Linked DNA regions of Streptomyces venezuelae. The protein of the gene in region 2 interacts with the protein of the main gene of each other region in a pairwise test. Links are inferred from orthologs where the notes say so. Each region holds a gene or a part of one and is shown on either strand. Other genes may lie near its edges.

Region 1 (7,769 bases), 1.1 Mb from region 2 along the record:
CGAGCGCCTCAGCGACTGAGGCAGCCGGAAGCAACCGGAGGCAACCGGAAGCAGCCGGATCCAGGCCGCGAACGCCACGGTCCCGAAGGGCCCCGCACCCCGCGTGCGGGGCCCTTCGCGTACGCCCGTCCGCCACCACGAACCCCACCCCGTTGTCGACAAATACCCCGGCACATCGGTCATTTCGACGTTCCGGCGTCAACACCGCTCCAGAGGAAACCTCTTCCCTGTCGCTCGACCGGGTGACTAAATGTCGCCAAATCATCACCTAGCGCTACGCTCCTCGCGTGACGCACTCCGCCAACTACACCCAGAAGCCGCGCCGAGCCCACCGGGGCCCCGCCCGTCGCATCGGCCGCACGCTCGCTCTCGTCCTGCCCGTGATGCTGGTGCTTTCCGGGACCCTCGCGGTCACCAGCGTCAACTGGTCGGGGAACGCCTCGGACTCGATGCTCACCGCATCCGCCGACAACCTCTCCAAGCCCGCCAAGTCCCGCGCCCCGCAGGACGTCCTGCGCGACCGGCTCCTCCTGGAACTCCAGGAGAAGAACCCGGGCGTGGCGCTCACGCACCTCCAGCAGGAGGTGAACCGCCACCCGTCGCTCGCCCGGCACTGTGCCGCGCTGGCCCGCGCGCTCGGCCGTGCCGCCGTGCGGGTCTACGGCCCGACACGCGCCCAGTCGTACGCCAGGCCCGTCTGCGACACGTCCTTCGCCACGGGCGTGGCCGCGGCCCATCAGAAGGGCTGAGCGGCCGGCCGCGTACCGCCGCGTAGGGTTTCCGGCATGACCACGCTGAAGCCCACGCAGGCTGTCGTCCTGGCCGGTGGCCAGGGCTCCCGGCTCCGCCCGTACACCGACGACCGGCCCAAGCCGATGGTCGAGATCCCCGGCACGGGGACCCCGATCATCGGCCATCAACTTGCCTGGCTCGCCGAGGAAGGCGTGACGGATGCCGTCGTCTCCTGCGGCCACCTCGCCGAGGTCCTCCAGGAGTGGCTGGACTCCGCCGACCTGCCGTTGAACGTGACCACGGTCGTCGAGAAGGAGCCCCTGGGCCGCGGCGGCGGCCTCAAGTACGCCGCCCGGCACCTGCCGCACGCGGACCAGCCCTGGTACGCGACGAACGGCGACATCTGGACCCGCTTCTCGCTGCGCGACATGGCTGCCTTCCACGCCGAGCGCGACGCCACGGCCACCCTCGCCCTGGCCCGCCCCCGCATCCCGTGGGGCGCCGTCGAGACCGACGCGTTCGGCCACATCACGGACTTCGTCGAGGCTCCGCCGTCCCCGTACCTCATCAACGCGGGCGTGTACGTCTTCGCGGCCGAGTTCACCTCGCTCCTGCCGGACCTCGGCGACCACGAGCGCACCACGTTCCCGCGCCTGGCCCGCGCGAAGCGCCTCGCGGGCTTCCCACTGCCGCAGGGCGCCTACTGGCGCGCGATCGACACCGCGAAGGACCTCACCGAGGCCGCCAAGGAGCTCGCCGCGCAGGGCCGTTGACCCTGCCGCCCCAACGACTCCGGTACGTCGATGGGCCCCGCACACGCGCTGTGCGGGGCCCATCGACGTACGTACGCGTACCGGCGTCCTCGGTCAGCGGCCGAGCACACCGCCCAGCAGGCCGCCGGGCTGCTCGCCGCCCGAACCGCCCCCCGAACCACCGGACGCGTTGGTACCGCTCTGCGCGCCGCCCGAACCGCCGCTGGACGAGGGCCCCGCGGTCGTTCCCGCGGCCGGCTGCTGCTGCTGCGGCGCCGACTGCTGCGGCGGGGCCTGGCCCGCCGTGCTGCTGCCCTGCGTCTGGCTGGGCTGTCCGCCCGAACCGACCGTGCCGGTCTCGCGGGCCGTGCCCGGGGCCGTGGCGCCCTGCGTGGGGCTCGCTGAGCCGCGGCCCTGCGTCGGGGAGCTCGATGACGCGGACGGGCTCTGGGAGCGCTGCTTCTGCCGCTTCTTCGCGGGGTCCTGGGGAAGCGCGGAGCCCGGCAGTTCGTTGCGCGGGGCCTCGCCGGGGCCGGGCACGGTGACACGGTCCGCGTCCCGCACCGCGCCGCCCAGCATCGAGCCGATGAGCAGCGTCAGACCGATGACGATCCCGCCGATCAGACCGCCCCGCCGCAGCACGCGCCGCCGCAGGTCCCAGATGTCGGAGCGCGGCCCGAGCGTGCGCCACGCCTCACCGGCGAGGCGTCCGTCGACGGAGTAGACGGGTGCGCCCGCGATGATCAGCGGAGACCACGCGGCGAGGTAGATGATGTCGGGCGCGTCGTAGGCGGGGACGGTCTTCCAGCTGACGGTGACGATGAGCGCCGCCGAGAGCAGCACACCGACGGAGGCGGCGACCCGCTGCCAGAGCCCGAGGACCGTCAGAACGCCGACGACGACCTGGAGGAAGGCGATGCACAGGCCGGCGCCCACGGGGTGCTGGAGGGCGAAGTCGCGCAGTGGCTCGGCGAGCGCCCAGGGGTGCAGCGAGTTGAGCCACTTGACCATGGAGCCGCGCTGGCCGCCGTCGAAGTAGACGGGGTCGCAGAGCTTGCCCATGCCGGCGTAGATGGAGATGAACCCGAGGAAGACGCGCATCGGGAGCAGGACGACGCCGAGGTTCATGCGGCGGCCCGGGTAGTAGGCGTGCCGGACGGGGTCCGAGCCGTGCCTGCGCGCCCGCTGCGTGCCGCCTTCGTCGTCGTACGCGTCGTCGTCGGCGTCGTCGTAGCCGCGGTCGTCGTACTCCTGCTCGAGCCGCTCGTCGTAGTCGCTGCCGGGCAGCCGCATCTGCGGCAGCATCCGGGTGCCGGGTTCGGGGGTGCGCGGGCCGATGACGGCGGGCGTCTCGACGGTCTCCGGTCCTTCGTCGACGCCGACGCGGGGGATGACCTGGGTGGCGCCCGCGTCCTCCGCGCTGTTGTAGGGACCGGCCTCCTCGGCCGAACGGCGCACGCCGCCGCCGCGCACGGCCTGCAGCAGTCTGATGGCGCCCGTGTCGTCCGGGGCGGACTTCCCGCTCCAGACGACGGGCGCGCGGCGTTTGGCGGCCGCACCGGCCGCGGCGGCGGCGGGCATGCGTGCCGTCTCGTCGGGCATGCCCAAGTGCCGTGAGATACGCGGGGATTGAGTGCGCCCAGCGGCGGGAAGCTGCACGCGGAAACTCGCGTGATTGACGATGACCTGCGCCGGGTCGCTCGGCACCTTCACCATGCTCAGCGCGGGAGCATCGTCAAAACCTGACGAGCTTCCCCCAGTGGGAGTGCGGGGTGTTCTGGTGTCCACACTCATCTAACCGAGTGATGTGTGTTTAGGACACTGCCTTGACCATGGAGAAATGTCCGGACCGCGTCAAAAGATCACCGCGGCCCGGACATCCCCGGGGAATCAGGCGCGGCGCCGCGCCGCCTCGTACAGCACGACGCCCGCCGCGACACCGGCGTTCAGGGACTCCGCGCCACCCGGCATCGGAATCCGCACGCGGAAGTCGCAGGTCTCGCCGACGAGGCGCGAGAGGCCCTTGCCCTCGCTGCCGACGACGATGACGACGGGACCGGACAGCGCCTCCAGGTCACCGACCTCGTGCTCGCCGTCGGCGGCGAGGCCGACCACGGCGACGCCGGCCTTCTTGTACTGCTCCAGGGCGCGCGTCAGGTTCGTGGCGCGGGCGACCGGCGTCCGCGCGGCGGTGCCCGCGGACGTCTTCCACGCGCCGGCCGTCATACCGGCGGCGCGCCGCTCGGGCACGAGCACGCCGTGGCCGCCGAACGCGCAGACGGAGCGGACGACCGCGCCGAGGTTGCGCGGGTCCGTGACGCCGTCGAGGGCGACGATCAGCGGGTCCTGGCCCTCGTCGAACGCGGCGGCGACGAGGTCCTCCGGGTGCGCGTACTCGTACGGCGGGACCTGGAGCACGAGGCCCTGGTGGTTGAGGCCGTTCGTCATGCGGTCCAGCTCGGGGCGGGGCGCCTCCATCAGGTGGATGCCGCCGCGCTCGGCCGCGAGCTGCAGCGCCTCGCGGACCCGCTCGTCGTTGTCGATGAACTGCTGGACGTAGAGCGTGGAGGCGGGCACGCCGTCGCGCAGCGCCTCGAAGACCGGGTTGCGGCCGACGACCATCTCGGAGGTGCCCTTGCCGCCGCGCCCCTTGGGCGTGGCGGTGCGGCGGCCGACGGCCTTCTTGGCCTTGGCGTTGGCGATGCGGTTCTTCACATGCCCCTTGCGCATCTCGGCGGGCGGCGTCGGACCCTTGCCCTCCAGGCCGCGGCGCCGATTGCCGCCGCTGCCGACCTGCGCGCCCTTCTTGCCGGACATGCGGCGGTTGTTAGCGGCCATGACCTACCTGTCTGTCGTGATGCGTGGGCGCGTACGTGCGTACGCGCGCGGGTGTACGTCGGTGTACTGGGTGTACGTCTATGAAGTGTGCCGCCCGGAAGGCCGTAAGGCACATCCGGGCGGCACATCGGCTGTGGCCTAGCGCGGGCCGAGCGTCCAGCGGGGACCGGTCGGGCTGTCCTCGATGACGAGGCCCGACTGGTTGAGCTGGTCGCGGATCGCGTCGGCGGTGCCCCAGTCCTTGCGGGACCGGGCGGCCTCGCGCTGGTCGAGGACGAGTCGGACCAGGGTGTCGACGGCCCCGTGCAGGTCCTCGCCGCGGTCGGTCTCGCCGCCGGCCCAGTGCGGGTCGAGCGGGTCGAGGCCGAGGACGCCGAGCATGGCCCGCACCTCGGCGAGGCGTGCGACGGCGGCTTCCTTGTCGTCGGCGGCGAGGGCGGAGTTCCCCTGCCTGACCGTGGTGTGGACGATGGCGAGCGCCTGCGGGACGCCCATGTCGTCGTCCATGGCGTCGGCGAACGCGGGCGGGACCTGGGCGGCGGGCTCGACGACGCCGCCGGCCTTCTCCACGACGCGCTGCACGAAGCCCTCGATGCGGGCGAACGCGGACTCGGCCTCGCGCAGGGCCTCCTCGCTGTACTCGATCATCGAGCGGTAGTGCGGGGTGCCGAGGTAGTAGCGGAGCACGATGGGCCGCCACTGCTTGACCATCTCGCTCACGAGCACCGAGTTGCCCAGCGACTTGGACATCTTCTCGCCGCTCATGGTGACCCAGCCGTTGTGCACCCAGTAGCGCGCGAAGGTGTCACCGAAGGCCTTGGCCTGCGCGATCTCGTTCTCGTGGTGCGGGAAGATCAGATCGATCCCGCCCCCGTGAATGTCGAACTCTTCACCCAGGTACTTGTGGGCCATGGCCGAGCACTCCAGGTGCCAGCCGGGCCGGCCACGCCCCCAGGGCGTCTCCCAGCTCGGCTCGCCTTCCTTGGCCGCCTTCCACATGGCGAAGTCACGCGGGTCGCGCTTGCCGGTCTCGCCCTCGCCCGAGGGCTGGCGCAGATCGTCCAGGTCCTGGTTGGAGAGCTCCAGGTAGCCGGGGAAGGACCGCACGTCGAAGTAGACGTTGCCGTCGGCCTCGTAGGCGTGCCCGCGCTCGATGAGACCGCGCATCATCTCGACCATCTCGGTGATGTGGCCGGTGGCACGCGGCTCGTAGGTGGGCGGGAGGCAGCCGAGCGCGTCGTAACCGCTGTTGAACGCGCGCTCGTTCTCGTACCCGATGGCCCACCAGGGCCTGCCCTGCTCACCCGACTTCCGGATGATCTTGTCGTCGATGTCGGTCACGTTCCTGATGAACGTCACGTCGTAGCCGCGGTACGCGAACCAGCGGCGCATGATGTCGAAGTTCAGACCGGACCGGATGTGCCCGATGTGCGGGGCGGCCTGCACCGTGGCACCACAGAGGTAGATCGAGACACAGCCGTCGTTGAGGGGGCTGAAGTCACGGATCTGCCGGGCGCTGGTGTCGTACAGGCGAATCGTCACCACTCCAGGGTAGTGGGCGCGGGACAGTGCCCCACGCCCCCTGGCCCCACCGTGCACGGACTGTGACGTGAGGCCCGCCCTCAGATGCTCCCGACCACCTTCCGCGCGCTCACCCGGACCACGACCCGCTGGGAGTCGTTCTTCGAGGCCGGGTTGAACTCCGCGTACTTCTTGCCCGTGTACTTCAACGACAGCTCGTCGATGAGCTCCTGCCCGCCCTCCGTCGTCATCTCCGCCGTCCCACGGATCTCCGCGTACGTGTACGGCGCGTCGAAGGGCTGCACCAGCACCGTCACCCGCGGGTCCCGCCGCAGGTTCTTCTCCTTGCGCCGGCCGACCGTCGTCGAGAACAGCACATCGTCCCCGTCACGCTTCACCCAGACCGGGGACACCTGCGGACTCCCGTCCGGCTGAATGGTCGCGACGTTGATGAAGACCGGCGTGTCGAGCAGCGCTTTGAGGTCGTCGGAGAGTTGGGCGGACATGGCTCACTCCTTCGTGGGGCGTGCGGGGTTTGTCTGTACGAGGCATACGAATACCCCATTGCCCGCCCTACGACGACGTACGTACGACCAACGCGGTGGCGATCGCCGCCAGGCCGTCGCCGCGGCCCGGGAAGCCCAGGCCGTCGGTGGTGGCCCCGGAGACGGAGACCGGGGCGCCCGCCGCATCGGAGAGCACCTTCTGGGCCTCGTCCCTGCGCCTGCCGATCTTCGGGCGGTCGCCGATGACCTGGACGGCGACGTTGCCGATGGCGAAGCCGGCGTCCCTGACGATGCGGGCGGCCTCGGCGAGCAGGGTCAGGCCGGAGGCGCCGGACCACTCGGGGCGTCCGGTGCCGAAGTGGGCGCCGAGGTCGCCGAGGCCCGCCGCGGAGAACAGCGCGTTGCACGCGGCGTGCGCGACGACGTCGGCGTCGGAGTGCCCGGCCAGACCGGGGCCCTGGTCCTCCCACTTGAGGCCCGCACACCACAGCTCGCGGCCCTCTTCGAAGGCGTGGATGTCGGTGCCGATGCCCACCTGGGGGAGGAGGGCCCGCACCTGTGCCTCATCGGTCTCAGAAGCCATCGTTCGCCCTCCTCCGGGCCAGGACCGCCTCCGCGAGCACGAGGTCCAGGGGACGCGTCACCTTGAACGCCTCCTCGTGGCCCGGCACGCACACGACCGGCAGCCCCAGCTGCTCGACCATGCCGGCGTCGTCCGTCACCTGTCCGGTGACGCTCTCGTGGGCGCGTACGAGCGTCGCGCGGTCGAAGCCCTGCGGGGTCTGCACGGCGCGCAGCCGGGCGCGCTCGGGCGTGGCGACGACGGGCTCGGGCGCGTCCTGCTCCGCCGCGGGCTCGACCTGCTTGACCGTGTCGGAGAGCGGGAGCGCGGGGACGACGGCGGGAGCCCCGTCGCGCACGGCCTCGATGACGCCGTCGACCGTGTCGACCGGCACGAGCGGGCGGGCCGCGTCGTGCACGAGCACGATGTCGAAGCCGGGCGGCAGCGCGTCCAGGCCGGCCCGCACGGACTCCTGGCGGCTCTCCCCGCCGGGCACGACGAGGAAGTCGGTCCGCTCGGGCAGCGCGTGGTCGTCGAGGAGGGTCTTGACCGCGGCGGCGCCGTCCGGGGGCGCCACGACGACGACGAGGGAGACGGCGCGGGACTCCGCCATGGCGCGCACGGCGTGGATCAGCATCGGGGTGCCGTTCAGCGCGCGAAGCGCTTTGGGGGCGCCCGGGCCGAGGCGCACGCCCCGCCCAGCCGCGGGAATGACCACCGCGGTACGGGATTCGCTAGACATCGGTTCCGTTCAGGTTTGTGTGCTCGGCCGACGTGGGTATGGCCACACCGTGCCGGGCGGGACGGACGCCTTGACCGGACCCTTCCGTGACATTCGGTCGAGTCAGCCGCAAGAGC
Region 2 (2,874 bases):
AGGCCGCGGAGCTGTTCCACCTCTTCCGCCGTCAGGGGGAGCGGCGTCTTCTCGCGAAGCGCGCTCCACTCGGTGCGGGTGAGGTCGACGTAGGGAGTCGCCTCCGGCCTGGGCCGGTGGGCGCTCCGGGGTGCCGTCGGGGGCACGGAGACCGAAGAGATCACAGTCCATTGTTACGGCTGTCCGAACAGGACGGGGGGTGGGGTGGGGGGTGGGGTGTGTCACGCTGAGCCGGTGATTATTGGGGTTGGCATCGATGTCGCGGAGATCGAGCGGTTCGGCGCCGCGATGGAACGGACGCCCGGGATGGCGGATCGGCTCTTCGTGGAGAGCGAGTTGCTGCTGCCGGGCGGGGAGCGGCGGGGCATCGCCTCGCTGGCGGCGCGGTTCGCGGCGAAGGAGGCGTTGGCCAAGGCGCTGGGGGCGCCCGCGGGGCTGCGGTGGACCGACGCCGAGGTGTACGTCGAGGAGAGCGGGCAGCCCCGGGTCCGGGTGAAGGGGACGGTGGCCGAGCGGGCCTCGGCGCTCGGTGTGCGGTCCTGGCACGTGTCGCTCAGCCATGACGCGGGGGTCGCCTCCGCGGTGGTGGTGGCGGAGGGCTAGGCGGGCTCCGTTCGGCGGGGACGCCTCGCGCGGGGGCAGACTGGGCGTATGCGTACTGCGTACAGCGTGGAGAGCGTCAGGGCGGGCGAGCGGGTCGTCATGGACCGGGGGCCCGAAGGTGTGTTGATGCAGCGTGCGGCGGCCGGTCTCGCCGCCGAGTGCGCCCGGCTGCTCGGCAAGGTGTACGGGGCGAGAGTCACGCTGCTCGTGGGCAGCGGGGACAACGGGGGTGACGCCCTGTATGCCGGTGCCCGGCTCGCCCGGCGCGGCGCCGGGGTCAGTGCCGTGCTGCTCGCCCCCGAGCGCGCGCATACCGGAGGGCTCGCCGCGCTGCGGGCAGCCGGCGGCCTCGTGGTGGGCGCCGACGAGGCGCGGGCCGAGGGTGTGGTCGCGCGGGCCGGGCTCGTCGTGGACGGGATCGTGGGGATCGGGGGCCGGGGCGGGCTGCGGGAGGACGCCGCGCGGCTCGTGGCGGCGGTGCGCGACGCCGTGGTCGTCGCTGTGGACCTGCCGAGCGGCGTCGACGCCGACACGGGTGAGGTGCACGGGGACGCGGTGCGGGCCGATGTGACGGTGACGTTCGGCGCGTACAAGCCGGGTCTTCTCATCGATCCGGGCCGGGAGTACGCCGGTGTCGTGCGGCTCGTCGACATCGGGCTCGCACCGGCGGACCTGGGGCGGGCGGAGGCGGAGGCGCTGCAGTTCGCGGACGTCGAGCGGCTGCTGCCGGTGCCCGGCGGGGAGAGCGACAAGTACCGGCGCGGGGTCGTGGGCATCGTCGCCGGGTCCGAGCGGTATCCCGGCGCCGCCGTGCTCGCCGTCGCGGGCGCGCTGCGCGGGGGCGCGGGAGCCGTCCGGTACGTGGGTCCCGCCGCGGACGCCGTCATCGCGCGGTTCCCCGAGACCCTGGTGTCGACGGGGCCGCCCTCCAAGGCGGGGCGCGTGCAGGCGTGGGTCGTGGGCCCCGGGCTCGGCGAGGACGCGGAACGGCTCGGCGAGGTGCTCGCCGCGGATGTGCCCGTGCTGATCGACGCCGACGGGCTGCGGCTCGCCGGGGAACGGGACGTACGGGAGCGGCGGGCCCCGACGCTCCTCACCCCGCACGCCGGGGAGGCCGCCGCGCTGCTCGGCGTGGCCAGGGAAGAGGTCGAGGCGGGGCGGCTCTCCGCCGCACGGGAGCTGGCGCGGCGGTACGGGGCGACGGTGCTGCTGAAGGGGTCGACGACGCTGGTGGCCTCGGGCGAGGGCCCCGTACGGGTCAACCCGACCGGGACACCGTGGCTCGCCACGGCGGGCAGCGGCGACGTGCTGTCCGGGCTCGCCGGGTCCCTCCTCGCGGCCGGTCTCGACGCGCGGGACGCGGGGTCCGTGGGCGCCTACCTCCACGGGCTCGCCGGGCGGTACGCGTCGGAGGGGGCACCCGTGGGGGCGCACGACGTGGCGAACGCGATTCCGGCGGTGTGGCGGGAGGTGGGGCGGCCCGATCGGGGGTGAGCGGGCCGGGCCCCGGTCGGGGCCAAGGCCTGCGGGAGCAGGGGGTGTCGGCGGGCTCTGAGACACTTGTCCGCGATGAACGAGACAGCACCCTTCCGTGTCCGGGCCGAGATCGACCTCGCCGCCCTCCGCGCCAACGTGCGCGCGCTGCGCGCCCACGCGCCGGACGCCGCGTTCATGGCCGTGGTGAAAGCGGACGGTTACGGCCACGGGATGGTGCCCTGCGCCAGGGCCGCACGTCAGGCCGGCGCCACGTGGATCGGCACCGCCACTCCCGAAGAAGCCCTGGCCCTGCGCGCCGCGGGGCTGCCCGGCCGCATCATGTGCTGGCTGTGGACGCCCGGCGGGCCCTGGCGGGAGGGCGTCGAGGCCGACCTCGACATGTCGGTCAGCGCGCTGTGGGCGCTGGAGGAGGTGACGGCCGCCGCGCGTGCGGCGGGGCGGACCGCGCGTGTCCAGCTCAAGGCCGACACGGGGTTGGGGCGGAACGGCTGCATGCCCGCGGACTGGCCCGATCTCGTCGACCGCGTCCTGCGTGCCGAGGCCGAAGGCCTGGTCACGGTCACCGGGCTCTGGTCGCACTTCGCGTGCGCCGACGAACCCGGGCACCCGTCGATCGCCGCGCAGCTCACCGTCTTCCGCGAGATGGTGGCGTACGCCGAGGACCGGGGGCTGCGTCCCGAGGTGCGGCACATCGCCAACTCCCCGGGCATGCTGACGCTTCCGGAGGCGCACTTCGACCTCGTGCGTCCGGGCATCGCGATGTACGGCGTCTCG

Evidence for each region.
Region 1: the proteins of DEJ47_RS22810 (region 2) and rlmB interact in binary tests that used the Escherichia coli proteins (3 or more experiments, as listed by UniProt). The link is inferred for Streptomyces venezuelae from one-to-one orthologs.

What each region holds. Positions count from the first base shown.
Region 1 is NZ_CP029193.1:3,782,457-3,790,225, forward strand. The notes cover bases 2,349-5,121. They hold rlmB (23S rRNA (guanosine(2251)-2'-O)-methyltransferase RlmB), read right to left. Parts: upstream 4,323-5,121; coding sequence 3,375-4,322; downstream 2,349-3,374. Other genes in these bases: DEJ47_RS17440 (DoxX family membrane protein), read right to left, coding at 2,349-3,278; cysS (cysteine--tRNA ligase), read right to left, coding at 4,461-5,121. Also shown: DEJ47_RS17425 (ABC transporter ATP-binding protein), read left to right, coding at 1-19; DEJ47_RS17430 (hypothetical protein), read left to right, coding at 288-749; DEJ47_RS17435 (NDP-sugar synthase), read left to right, coding at 786-1,505; more of DEJ47_RS17440, read right to left, coding at 1,599-2,348; more of cysS, read right to left, coding at 5,122-5,864; DEJ47_RS17455 (PPOX class F420-dependent oxidoreductase), read right to left, coding at 5,945-6,349; ispF (2-C-methyl-D-erythritol 2,4-cyclodiphosphate synthase), read right to left, coding at 6,417-6,932; ispD (2-C-methyl-D-erythritol 4-phosphate cytidylyltransferase), read right to left, coding at 6,922-7,653. UniProt on the Escherichia coli protein: Specifically methylates the ribose of guanosine 2251 in 23S rRNA.
Region 2 is NZ_CP029193.1:4,892,253-4,895,126, forward strand. It holds DEJ47_RS22810 (NAD(P)H-hydrate dehydratase), read left to right. Parts: upstream 1-651; coding sequence 652-2,097; downstream 2,098-2,874. Other genes in the region: coaA (type I pantothenate kinase), read right to left, coding at 1-164; DEJ47_RS22805 (holo-ACP synthase), read left to right, coding at 235-603; alr (alanine racemase), read left to right, coding at 2,173-2,874. UniProt on the Escherichia coli protein: Bifunctional enzyme that catalyzes the epimerization of the S- and R-forms of NAD(P)HX and the dehydration of the S-form of NAD(P)HX at the expense of ADP, which is converted to AMP.